Regions from separate parts of the Microbulbifer salipaludis genome, predicted to be linked through region 2. Evidence: predicted binding sites of a transcription regulator. Region 2 holds the regulator's gene; the other holds the start of a gene.
The links. The regulator sigma-54, encoded in region 2, starts transcription at its own class of promoters, with help from an activator protein. The targets are predictions, from matches to a motif close to TGGCACANNNNTTGCNNT.
Positions count from the first base shown of each region.

Region 1: JF535_RS14740 (CmpA/NrtA family ABC transporter substrate-binding protein) is a predicted target of sigma-54. The motif match lies at 2,556-2,573, and genes of this name have one in related genera.

Region 1 covers NZ_JAEKJR010000002.1:2,147,875-2,153,718, forward strand. Annotated here, with positions in the region: gene JF535_RS14730 (DUF3108 domain-containing protein) at 1-450, shown strand, start outside; gene JF535_RS14735 (OmpP1/FadL family transporter) at 679-2,142, shown strand; gene JF535_RS14740 (CmpA/NrtA family ABC transporter substrate-binding protein) at 2,851-4,233, shown strand; gene JF535_RS14745 (ABC transporter permease) at 4,345-5,349, shown strand; gene JF535_RS14750 (ABC transporter ATP-binding protein) at 5,412-5,844, shown strand, end outside.
Region 2 covers NZ_JAEKJR010000002.1:504,498-510,341, reverse strand. Annotated here, with positions in the region: gene lptB (LPS export ABC transporter ATP-binding protein) at 69-794, shown strand; gene JF535_RS07790 (RNA polymerase factor sigma-54) at 1,028-2,503, shown strand; gene hpf (ribosome hibernation-promoting factor, HPF/YfiA family) at 2,673-2,966, shown strand; gene ptsN (PTS IIA-like nitrogen regulatory protein PtsN) at 3,021-3,482, shown strand; gene rapZ (RNase adapter RapZ) at 3,580-4,440, shown strand; gene JF535_RS07770 (HPr family phosphocarrier protein) at 4,473-4,742, shown strand; gene mgtE (magnesium transporter) at 4,842-5,844, shown strand, end outside.

The DNA of each region.
Region 1 (5,844 bases), 1.6 Mb from region 2:
AAATCCGGCCTGGGCAAGGACCGCCACACCGCGTTGAGTTTCGAAGACAACGCAAGCCGTGTCGTCAATGTTTACGACAAGTCACGCAGTATCGAAAAAGCGCCGGCGAATTTGCAGGACAAGATCAGCTATCAATTACAACTGGCGGTGGATGTCGCCAATGGGAAAACGCCGCTGAAATACCAGGTGGCCGACGGTCGTAAAATTCGCCAGTACGAATTCCGCGTCGCCGGCACAGAAAATATCAAAACGCCAATGGGTATGATCGAAACCGTCAAGGTTGAACGGGTGCGCGAGGCTGGCGCAGAACGTGTCACCAATATCTGGTTTGCCCCCAAATGGAATTACGCGTTAGTAAAACTTTGGCAGCAAGAAGATAATGGCAAAAGCTACCAAATCACCCTGACAAAATTATCCATTAATGGCAAAGAAGTCCGCGCTGAAAATTAATTGGAAAAAATTTCTCACATCTTCCAAAAAATTTACGACAACCCGTAGATTTTTCCGCTACAGGCCACTATAAAGTCGCCGCATTCTCCACGTGCGTAAAAATCGCACTGCTAGAATCAAGCTACTGGGAATTTGTTTGCTTGAAGCAAAAACTTTCTGGAAAAGCTTCTTCGCCAGTAAAGGGTCATTTTCCCGCTGGCATAATTTTCAGCAATTGAGTGGGACCTCATGACTATCAAATCTTTGCGTAAGGCCGCGCTGGCCACGGCTATCTGCGCCGTCACCGGCGGCACTTTCTCAAGCGGCGCCCTGGCAGCGGGCTTCGCGCTTCAAGAATCCAGCACCTCGGGCCTAGGTCGTGCGTTCGCCGCGGAAAACGCCATCGGCGACAACGCAGCTATTCTTGCGCGCAACCCAGCAGGCTCTGCGCTGTTTAACGAAATGGCGTTTTCGGTCGGCGTTACCTACGTCAATCCGGAAATCGATGCCGCCGGCACAACGGACTACTATTCTCTCACCTCCGCCGGCCCGAACCTGGAAGCCTCGGTATTTGACAGGGCCGACGACTACGCCAGTAGCGCCTTTGTACCCAATGCCTATTTTGCCATGCCGCTGGACGACTGCTGGTCGTTCGGTCTGGCGATGAACACTGACTACGGCCTGGAAACCGATTTCGATTCCGATTGGCCGGTCACCCATATTGCGGACCAGACCGAACTGCTGTCCGTCAACATCGCGCCGTCGGTGGCTTTCGACTGGAACAACCAGTTCAGTGTGGGCGTTTCCGTCAATTTCCTGTACGCGGATGCCACGCTGAAAAGCAAAGTACCCAATAACTTTGTGCTCGATCCGCTCGCGGAGCAAATCCTGGGTGGCCCGGCGTCCAATGCGAAACTGCTCGATGCAGAGGGTGACGACTGGGATGTGGGCTGGAGCATCGGAGCACTCTGGCGCAGCGTCGATGGCCGTACCCATATCGGCGTTTCTTACCAGTCCGAGCTGGACCCGGAAATTGAAGCAGATGTAGATTCAGACCTGCTGCGCTCCGCGACCACCGGCCTGCCGTTCAACAACGAGCGCGCCAACCTTACCCTGGACCTGCCCGATATGTTCGAGCTGGGTATCTACCACCGCTTCCACGATGAGTGGGGCGTCGCGTTCGGTGCAATGTGGACCGACTGGGACGACTTCGAACGCCTCGAAGCCTTTTTCCCCAATCAGCGCGTAAACGGCAACCCGGTGCCGGACTACAACCCGCTGAAGATCAAGGAAGAGAACTTCAAGACCGGCTGGCGCTATAGCCTGGGTGTCGAATACTACCCCTGCGATGAAGTGACCTGGCGCTTCGGCTATGCCTACGACAATGGCGCTGCACGCGATGGCTTTAACAACGACGCCCTTGCTGAGTCACAGGCGGTAGGTTTCCTTCCCGACGGACTCCCGGTTACCTGGCGTACCCTGTCCATTCCAGACGCCGACCGCCAGTGGGTGACCTTTGGCGGCACTTACAAGGTGAACAATCAGCTGAGTATCGACGGTGGCCTCGCATACCTGTGGGGTGACGATGAGCCTATTCAGGAATTCCAGGCCCTGCCTCTGGTGCCGGGTGTTGGACTTGGCACCTACTTCGATGGTGGCACCACCAACCTCGAAGCCTGGCTAATCGGCGCCTCCCTGAACTACAGCTTCTGATACGAAGCGGCAAAACCTGTCCTCGTGCCGGGCCTCAAGGCCCGGCATTTTTTTGCCTGCCAATCATCGCGATTGCCAGCGCCAATCAATACCAAGCCCAGCCGCTCGAGCGTCAGGTCTTGTGTTATCCCAAAGGCCCTCTGCGCCTGCAGTGCACCAAATTCATTCCACCGCACGGCCTTTGCACCCATTTAGGTCCGGATTAATTCAGGGTTTGACGACCAAAGAGGCATCCGTGAGCGCCGAAACTCCATTGGGTTCCTGCTAGCGGCAATACATCAGTCCCTTGCAGCTTGGCAAAAAGATTTCAAAGCAAGACAAGGGCTTACGCCCTCCGGCAGTAAAAGAAGCGCCCGCGTCGCCGGTTAAACGCCATAGGGCACAAAGCGACAACGCCTGTAACCCCAAAGACTTGGCACAAAATCTGCTAAACAAATACCAGAGTAGTTCGATAAGGCGCGGTGGTAGCGTACTGATAAGCCGCCCCGCCGAAATCACCACGGCTCAACAGACCACATGATTTCCGTTGACCAACCGGGCCATTTGTCGCCCGAGTAACAAGCAGACTGGCATCCAACCGCGATGCCCTTGAGTAGAGACGCTCACCGATCCTGCCCTTCCGGGCAGGCACCGGTGAGCGTTTTTTTTTGCCAGATTTTCGAGTGAATAAAACGAAAGAACTTAGAAATGACCAGGAGCACGATCACCATGCAATGGACAAAGCCCTTCACGAAACTCGCCGCCTCGCTGGCACTGGCCGTAGGATTTTCCTCGGTCGTCGTGCCCGCCAGTGCCGAGGAACTCGGTTACCCGGAAAAAGAAGAGCTGACCTTCGGCTTTATCAAACTCACCGATATGGCGCCCATTGCCATCGCCTATGAAAAAGGGTTTTTCGAGGAGGAAGGCCTGTACGTCACTATCGAGGCACAGGCGAACTGGAAAGTGCTGCTGGACGGTGTCATCGATGGCCGTCTCGACGGTGCACATATGCTGGCAGGCCAGCCGATTGCCGCCACCATGGGTTTCGGCACCAAGGCGGACATCATCACGCCCTTTTCCATGGATCTTAACGGCAACGGTATCACCGTCTCCAACGCGATCTGGGAAGAAATGAAGCCGAACATTCCCAAGATGGACGACGGTCGCCCGGTGCACCCGATCAAGGCCGATGCGCTCAAACCCGTGGTGGAAAAATACAAGGCGGATGGCAAGCCCTTCAATATGGGCATGGTATTCCCGGTATCCACCCATAACTATGAACTCCGTTACTGGCTGGCTGCCGGTGGTATTCACCCCGGTTACTACGCGCCACACAAAGGCGACACCTCTGGCCAGATTGACGCCGATGCACTGCTCTCAGTAACCCCGCCGCCACAAATGCCAGCCACTCTGGAGGCAGGCACCATCTACGGCTACTGTGTCGGCGAACCCTGGAACCAGCAGGCCGTATTCAAAGGCATTGGTGTGCCCGTCGTCACCGACTATGAGATCTGGAAAGACAATCCAGAGAAGGTCTTCGGTATTACCAAGGAATTTGCCGAAAAATACCCCAACACCACCGTACGGATTACCCGCGCCCTGATTCGCGCCGCCATGTGGCTGGATGAAAACAACAATGCGAATCGCCCGGAAGCCGTAAAGATCCTGTCACAGTCCAACTACGTGGGTGCGGATTACGATGTGATCGCCAACAGCATGACCGGCACCTTTGAATACGAAAAAGGTGACAAGCGCGAAGTGCCCGACTTCAATGTGTTCTTCCGCTACCACGCCACCTACCCCTACTACTCTGATGCCATCTGGTACCTCACCCAGATGCGTCGCTGGGGCCAGATCTCTGAAGACAAACCGGACGAGTGGTACAAGGAGCTGGCAGCCAAGGTTTACCGCCCCGACATCTACCAGGCCGCCGCCAAATCCCTGATCGAAGAGAAGCTGGCCACCGCCGGGCAATTCCCAGACTTCACCAGTGAAGATGGCTACCGCAACCCGCAGACCCACTTTATCGACGGCATCGTCTACAACGGCCAGAAACCCAATGAATATATCGAAAAATTCGCCATTGGCTTGAAGTCCGGACAAAAGCTTTAACCCGGCAAGAGCAAAGCGCTGACCGCCGCGAACGGTCAGCGCTCGCCCTGAGAATAAAGAAACGAAAAAAGCGCACACCAGATACCCAACTCGTGTGCAGAGGTAACAGCAATGAACACCACCACTGTAAATGCCGAAAAACTAACTGGCTTCAAACTGCCGCAGCTGCGTCAGGTTTTTAGCGGGATTATTGTCAGCGGCGTCATCCGGCTGGTCGCCCTGCCACTCGCCGGCATCCTCGCCTTCCTGCTGCTGTGGTCGGTCACTGCGCAGAATATTGATACTTCCCTGGGCAAGTTCCCAGGCCCCGCTGCGGTGATGGAGCAATTCAATGCACTGTACGATGAGCACCAGCGCTCACGAAAAAAAGAGCAGGCGTTTTACGAGCGCCAGGAAAAACGCAACGCAGAACGCGTCGCCAAGGATCCGAATTATACGCCGAAGATTCGCGCCTATACCGGCAAGGAAACCTTTCTTGACCAGATCATAACCAGCCTGGTGACGGTGATGAGCGGGTTCTTGCTGGCCGTTGCCATCGCCGTCCCGCTGGGTATTGCCATCGGCCTGAGTAAAACGCTGAACAGTGCCATCAACCCGATTATCCAGATCTTCAAGCCGGTATCGCCGCTGGCGTGGCTGCCCCTGGTCACCATGGTGGTGTCCGCGCTGTATACCTCGCCGGACCCTGTTGTGGCCAAGTCATTCCTGAACTCGCTGATCACCGTCACCTTGTGTTGTATCTGGCCCATGGTGATCAACACCGCGGTGGGCGTAGCCGGCATCGACAATGACCTGGTGAATGTCAGTAAGGTACTGCGCCTGCCCGCACTGCGCCATGTTCAGAAAATTGTATTGCCCGCATCCGTACCAATGATTTTTACCGGTATGCGCCTGTCACTGGGCGTGGCCTGGATGGTACTGATCGCCGCAGAAATGCTCGCGCAAAATCCCGGTCTCGGAAAATTTGTCTGGGACGAATTCCAGAATGGCAGTTCCGACTCTCTCGCGCGCATCATGACGGCAGTTCTGGTGATCGGGTTTATCGGATTCCTGCTGGATCGCGGCATGTTGACCCTGCAGAAACTGGTTTCCTGGGACAAATCGGCCAGTCAGTGAGCCACGCACAGCAAGCCACGCAGAAAAGATACGAAACGAATAATGTAACGGAGAATGAACCGATGAGCGTACTTCTCGACATCAGTCACATCGACATGGAATTCCCCACCCCCAAGGGCCCTTTTACCGCTCTTCGGGATGTCGACCTGAAAATCGCCCAGGGAGAATTTGTCTCCCTGATTGGCCACTCCGGCTGCGGTAAGTCCACCGTGCTGAACGTGGTGGCCGGACTCTATCAGGCGACCCGCGGCGGCGTGATTCTGAGCGGCAAGGAAGTGACTGAACCAGGCCCGGAGCGCGCCGTGGTTTTTCAAAATCATTCCCTGCTGCCGTGGCTCACCGCGTACGAAAATGTCGAGCTGGCAGTTAAGCAGGTATTCGGTCGCAGCAAATCCAAAGCGGAGAGACGCCAGTGGATCGAGCACAACCTGGAACTGGTGCATATGGGCCACGCCATGCACAAGCGCCCCGGGGAAATAAGCGGTGGTATGAAAC
Region 2 (5,844 bases):
GGCCAGCGCCTGCAGAACTCACCAGACAGATGTGGCCATTGCCACTGCACTAGATAGCGGAATTCGCCATGCCGACGCTCAAAGCGTTACATCTCGCCAAGCAGTACAAAAAACGCAAAGTCGTTCAGGATGTGTCCGTGAGCGTATCCAGCGGACAGGTGGTGGGCCTGCTGGGCCCTAATGGTGCCGGCAAAACCACGTGTTTCTACATGATCGCCGGCCTGGTCCAGGCGGATGCCGGCCAGGTCATGATCGACGACGAAGATATCACCGGTCTTTCCATGCACGGCCGCGCCCGCAAGGGCATTGGCTACCTGCCTCAGGAAGCATCGGTATTCCGCCGCCTGACCGTGGCGGACAACATTCTCGCCATTCTCGAAACCCGCAAGGACCTCAACCGTAGCCAGCGTATGGCGCAACTTGAGGCCCTGCTGGAGGAATTCCACATCACCCACATCCGCGACAGTCTGGGGATGGCGCTGTCCGGCGGCGAGCGCCGTCGCGTTGAAATTGCGCGGGCCCTGGCGACCAACCCCGCCTTTGTCCTGCTGGATGAGCCCTTTGCCGGTGTCGACCCCATTTCGGTCAACGATATCAAGCAAATTATCCGCCATCTGCGGGACCGCGGTATCGGCGTACTGATTACCGACCACAATGTGCGCGAAACCCTGGATATCTGCGAGACCGCATTTATCGTCAGCGAGGGGCACATCATCGCCTCCGGCGACCCCAGAGACGTAGCAGAAAACAAACAGGTGAAAGATGTCTATCTGGGACACGAATTCACCATTTGAGCGGTTTTTTAGGGGTTCATCTTCACGATACCCCATTCTGTAGGCCGCCATTACACACAGAAACCTTGTGACCGGATCCACAAAATTTTTCGGCATGCTTATTGCTTAAGCTGCCTCTTGTGTTCCGATTTGCCGCAAGGTAGTCTGCAGGAAATGAGCTTTACGCCGCCGCATCAAGCATCAAATCTGCTGCGGCGGGCCAATGCCAGAATTTTCTGCCGGCAAACCCCCATATGAAGCAGTCACTCCAGTTAAAACTCGGCACACAGCTGACGATGACACCGCAGTTGCAGCAGGCGATCCGTCTGCTGCAATTGTCGACGCTGGATCTGCAACAAGAAATCCAGTCGGCCCTCGACAGCAACCCCCTGCTGGAATCCGACTTCGAAGAACACACCGGCGAGCCCCATCAGGACCAGAACACCCCTGCGCAATCCGAAACCAAAGAGCCGGAGACCCGCGCGCAGGAAGCTGCCCGCGAGACGCAGGGCGAGTCTACGGCCGATGGTGACTGGAACAGCGAAATCCCGGACGACCTGCCAGTCGACACCCGCTGGGACGATATCTACACCGGCGGCAGCTATACCGGCGGCGATGGCGATGAATACGCGCTGGAACAGCGCAACGCGGCCTCCGAAAGCCTGCAGGACCACCTGCTGTGGCAACTGAACCTGACCCCGCTGACGGATATCGACAAGCTCATCGGCGAAACCCTGATCGACGCCATCGCCCCCAACGGCTTCCTCGACGCGGACCTAAACGAGGTGGCCGCCACCTTCGAGGTGGAAGCCGACGAAGTACTGACCGTACTGAAGACCATCCAACAGCTGGAGCCCGCCGGCTGTGGTGCCCGCGACCTGCGCGAGAGCCTGCTGCTGCAACTGCGCCAGCTGCCGGAACAGACCCCATGGATGACCGAGGCCCTGCTGGTGGTGAGCCAGCACCTCGACCTGCTGGGCAAGCGGGACTTCCGCCAACTGACCCGCCGCACGCGGCTCAACGAGTCACAGCTCGGCGAGGTCATGCGACTGATCCAGACTCTCACCCCCTACCCGGGCGAAGCCTTCGGCGGTGAAGAGCCCCAGTATGTGGTGCCCGATGTGATCGTCAGCCGCAAGCACAACCGCTGGGTCGTCGAGCTCAACCCCGAGACCACGCCCAAGCTGCGCATCAATGACGCCTATGCCTCACTGATCAAGCGCGCCGATAACTCCAGTGACAACAACTATCTGCGCGACAACCTCCAGGAAGCGCGCTGGTTCCTGAAAAGCCTGCAAAGCCGCCACGAGACACTGCTCAAGGTGGCCAGCTGCATCGTGGAAAAGCAGCAGGGCTTTTTTGAACTGGGGCCAGAAGGCATGAAACCCATGGTACTGGCGAACATTGCCGAGACCATCGGCATGCACGAGTCGACCATTTCCCGGGTGACCACGCAGAAGTACATGCTCACGCCCCGCGGTGTCTTCGAGCTGAAATACTTCTTCTCCAGCCATGTGAGCACCGACTCCGGGGAGGATGCCTCGTCCACCGCCATCCGCGCCCTGATCCGCAAGCTTATTGATGCCGAACAGCCGCGCAAGCCGCTGTCGGACAACAAAATCACTCAGGAGCTGGACTCCCAGGGCATCAAGGTCGCGCGACGTACAGTGGCCAAGTACCGTGAATCCATGGGCATTCCCTCGTCCAGCGAGAGAAAACGACTGGTTTAGCGAGGGCAGTCACATATGGAAGCACTCTTCGCCTTCGTGTGTGCGCTTTCTGTACAACCAATGGCTATACATTGAGTGTATCCTTCCATTCTGGCGCACTTCCTAGTAGGGTTGCCGCCCTGTGCGGGGGTCCAGCCAGATTTGTGTTGCACCCGATGAGGAGAAATCCATGCAGATCAATATCAGTGGCCACCATGTAGACGTTACTCCGGCCATTCGCGATTACTGCCAGACCAAACTGGACAAGCTCTCCCGCCACAATGACCTGATTACCAATACACAGGTCATTCTTTCCGTCGACAAACTGATCCAGAAAGCCGAAGCACGGGTTCACGTGAGCGGCAACAAGGATATTTTTGCCGATTCGGAGTCTGAGGACATGTACGCAGCGATCGATTCGCTGACTGACAAACTCGACCGGCAACTGCTGAAACACAAAGAGAAGTTACGCAGTCACCGCTAGTCGTAACATAACCAGGTTACCGGCTGGCCTGCACCGCTAGATCATCAGTACGTTATGACATTGGAAGCATTACTCTCTCCCCGCCTGAGCCTTTGCCATCTGGCGGGGAGCAGCAAAAAAAAGCTGTTACTCAACATCGCCCAGGCGATTTCCGAGCAATATCCCGATCTGGATTCCGACACGATCTTCAACCAGCTGGTTGCCCGGGAGCGCCTTGGCTCTACCGGCATCGGCGAAGGCGTTGCTATCCCTCACTGCCGCCTGCCCGGCTGTGCTGGCCCGATCGGCGTACTGTGTACCACATCCCCGGCGGTGGACTTCGATGCCATCGACCGCCAGCCGGTGGATTTGCTGTTTGCCCTGCTGGTGCCCGAAGACTCGGACCAGGAGCACCTGGACACCCTCGCCGAAATTGCAGCCCTGTTCAGCGATAGCCGTGTGCGGGAAAAACTGCGTGCGGCCACCACCAGCGATGAACTTTACGCACTGGCCATCAATAGCGCCGCCGCGGCATAATAGGCCGCGACTACCGGTGACAGCCCGTTGCCGGAGCCGCTCAAGTTAGCCATTCCGGCCACATGCCGTGCCGGATTCAGCAAGGAGTGCGTGTTCTATGCGACTGGTCATAATCAGCGGCCGCTCGGGCTCCGGAAAGAGCTCCGCGCTGCAACTGCTGGAAGATGTTGGCTTCAATTGCATCGACAACCTCCCGGCCAGCCTGCTGCCCGAACTGATCCGCCGGGTAACCGAGCAACCCTCGCAGGAAAACACCCAGCTGGCGCTCGGTATCGACGCCCGCAACCTGTGGCACGACGTGCGCCAGGCCCCCAAAGTCATCAACGACCTGCGCGACAGCGGTATCGATTGCGACGTCATCTATCTGGATGCGCGCTCGCCGGTACTGGTGCAGCGCTTCAGTGAAACCCGCCGCAAACACCCCCTGAGTGACAGCCACACCCACCTGCTCGAAGCACTGAATCGTGAAAAGGAGTTGCTGGCACCGCTCGCATCCATGGCCGACCTGGTCATCGATACCAGTAGCCTCACCCTGCATCAGCTGCGCGACCAGATGAAATCCCGGGTGGTGGGCAAAGATTCACCCGGCATGGCCATCCTGTTCCAGTCCTTTGGCTTCAAGCACGGTGTGCCCGTTGATGCGGACCTGGTGTTTGACCTGCGCTGTCTGCCCAACCCCTACTGGATACCGGAACTGCGCAACAAAACCGGCATGGACCCGGAAGTGGCCGAATTCCTGCAGTCTCACCAGGAGACCAGGGATATGCAGCGAGACATCACCCAGTTCCTGGAACGCTGGCTACCCAGTTATCAGCAGAGCAACCGCAGCTATACCTCGGTATCGATCGGTTGCACTGGCGGCCGCCACCGCTCGGTGTACATGGTGGAGCAGCTGGCCAAAGCCTTTGCCGGGATTTTCGAGAATATCCAGGTTCGACACCGCGAACAGCAAAAATGAGCCCGGGCCGGAGCATACGATAGATACCCACCATGCAAAAAAGCCGCATCACCATTATCAATAAACTGGGGCTACACGCGCGCGCCGCGAGCAAGTTTGCCCAGACCAGCGCGCGCTTTTCCTCTGAAGTGAAAGTGCACTGCCAGGGCAAGGCCGTCGACGGCAAAAGCGTGATGGCACTCATGCTGCTTGCCGCGGGCAAAGGCGTGGAGCTGGAACTGGAAATCTGCGGCCGCGATGAAGATGCTGCGCACGAGGCCATCTGCCTGCTGATTAACGACCGCTTTGGTGAGGGCGAATAAAAAGGCGCCTGCCGCCCCCCTTTCTACCCTTATAATGCCGGCCCTCGCAGTACCCCCCAACAAGCAGGTGTTTACGTGCCCAAGCCCTCCAACGCCGACATCTCATTCCGCGCTCAGAACCAGCTCGGTGCGCTGTATGCGGCGCTGGACAGTGGCACCGGGCGGGAAGTGCAGCGCATGCTGTCCTCACTCTCCCCGCAAAGCATCGCCCAGCTGCTCGAGAGCTCGCCGCCGCGCATCCGCCAGGTACTGTGGAAACTGATCGACCGCAAGGTCGAGGGCGAGGTACTGCAGGAACTGCCGGACGAGGTACAGGGCCAGATTCTCTCCACCATGGACACCGAGGAGATGGTGGCCGTGATGGAAGGGCTGAATGCGGACGATGTGGCAGACATCCTCCAGCAATTGCCCGAGCGGGTGATGGCGGAAGTACTGTCTGCCATGAGCGAGCACGACCGCCAGCGGGTGGAAGACGTCCTCGCTTACGACGAGGAGACCGCCGGCGGCCTGATGGACACGGAAATTGTCTCCGTGCGCCCCAACCTGCACCTCGATGTGGTGCTGCGCTACCTGCGCCGCCACGAGCAGCTGCCCGAATCCACCGACAACCTGTTTGTGGTCAACCGCAAAGACCGCTTTATCGGCCTGCTGCCACTGACCAAACTACTGACCACAGATCCCTCCGTCACCGTACGTGAAATCATGATCACCGACGTGGACCCCATTCCCGCCGATATGCCGGACGACGAAGTGGCTCGCCTGTTTACCAAATACGACTGGATTACCGCGCCGGTGGTGGACGAGGAAAATCGCCTGCTGGGGCGGATCACCATCGACGACGTGGTCGACGTGATCCGGGAAGACGCCGACCACTCGCTGATGAGCCTGGCGGGCCTCGACGAGGAAGAGGACACCTTCGCACCGGTAAAGCGCACCGCGCCCCGTCGCGCGATCTGGCTCGGCATCAACCTGCTCACCGCCCTGCTCGCTTCCTGGGTCATCAACCTGTTTCAGGACACCATCGACAAGGTGGTGGCCCTCGCCGTACTGATGCCGATTGTCGCCAGTATGGGCGGTGTCGCCGGCAGCCAGACCCTCACGG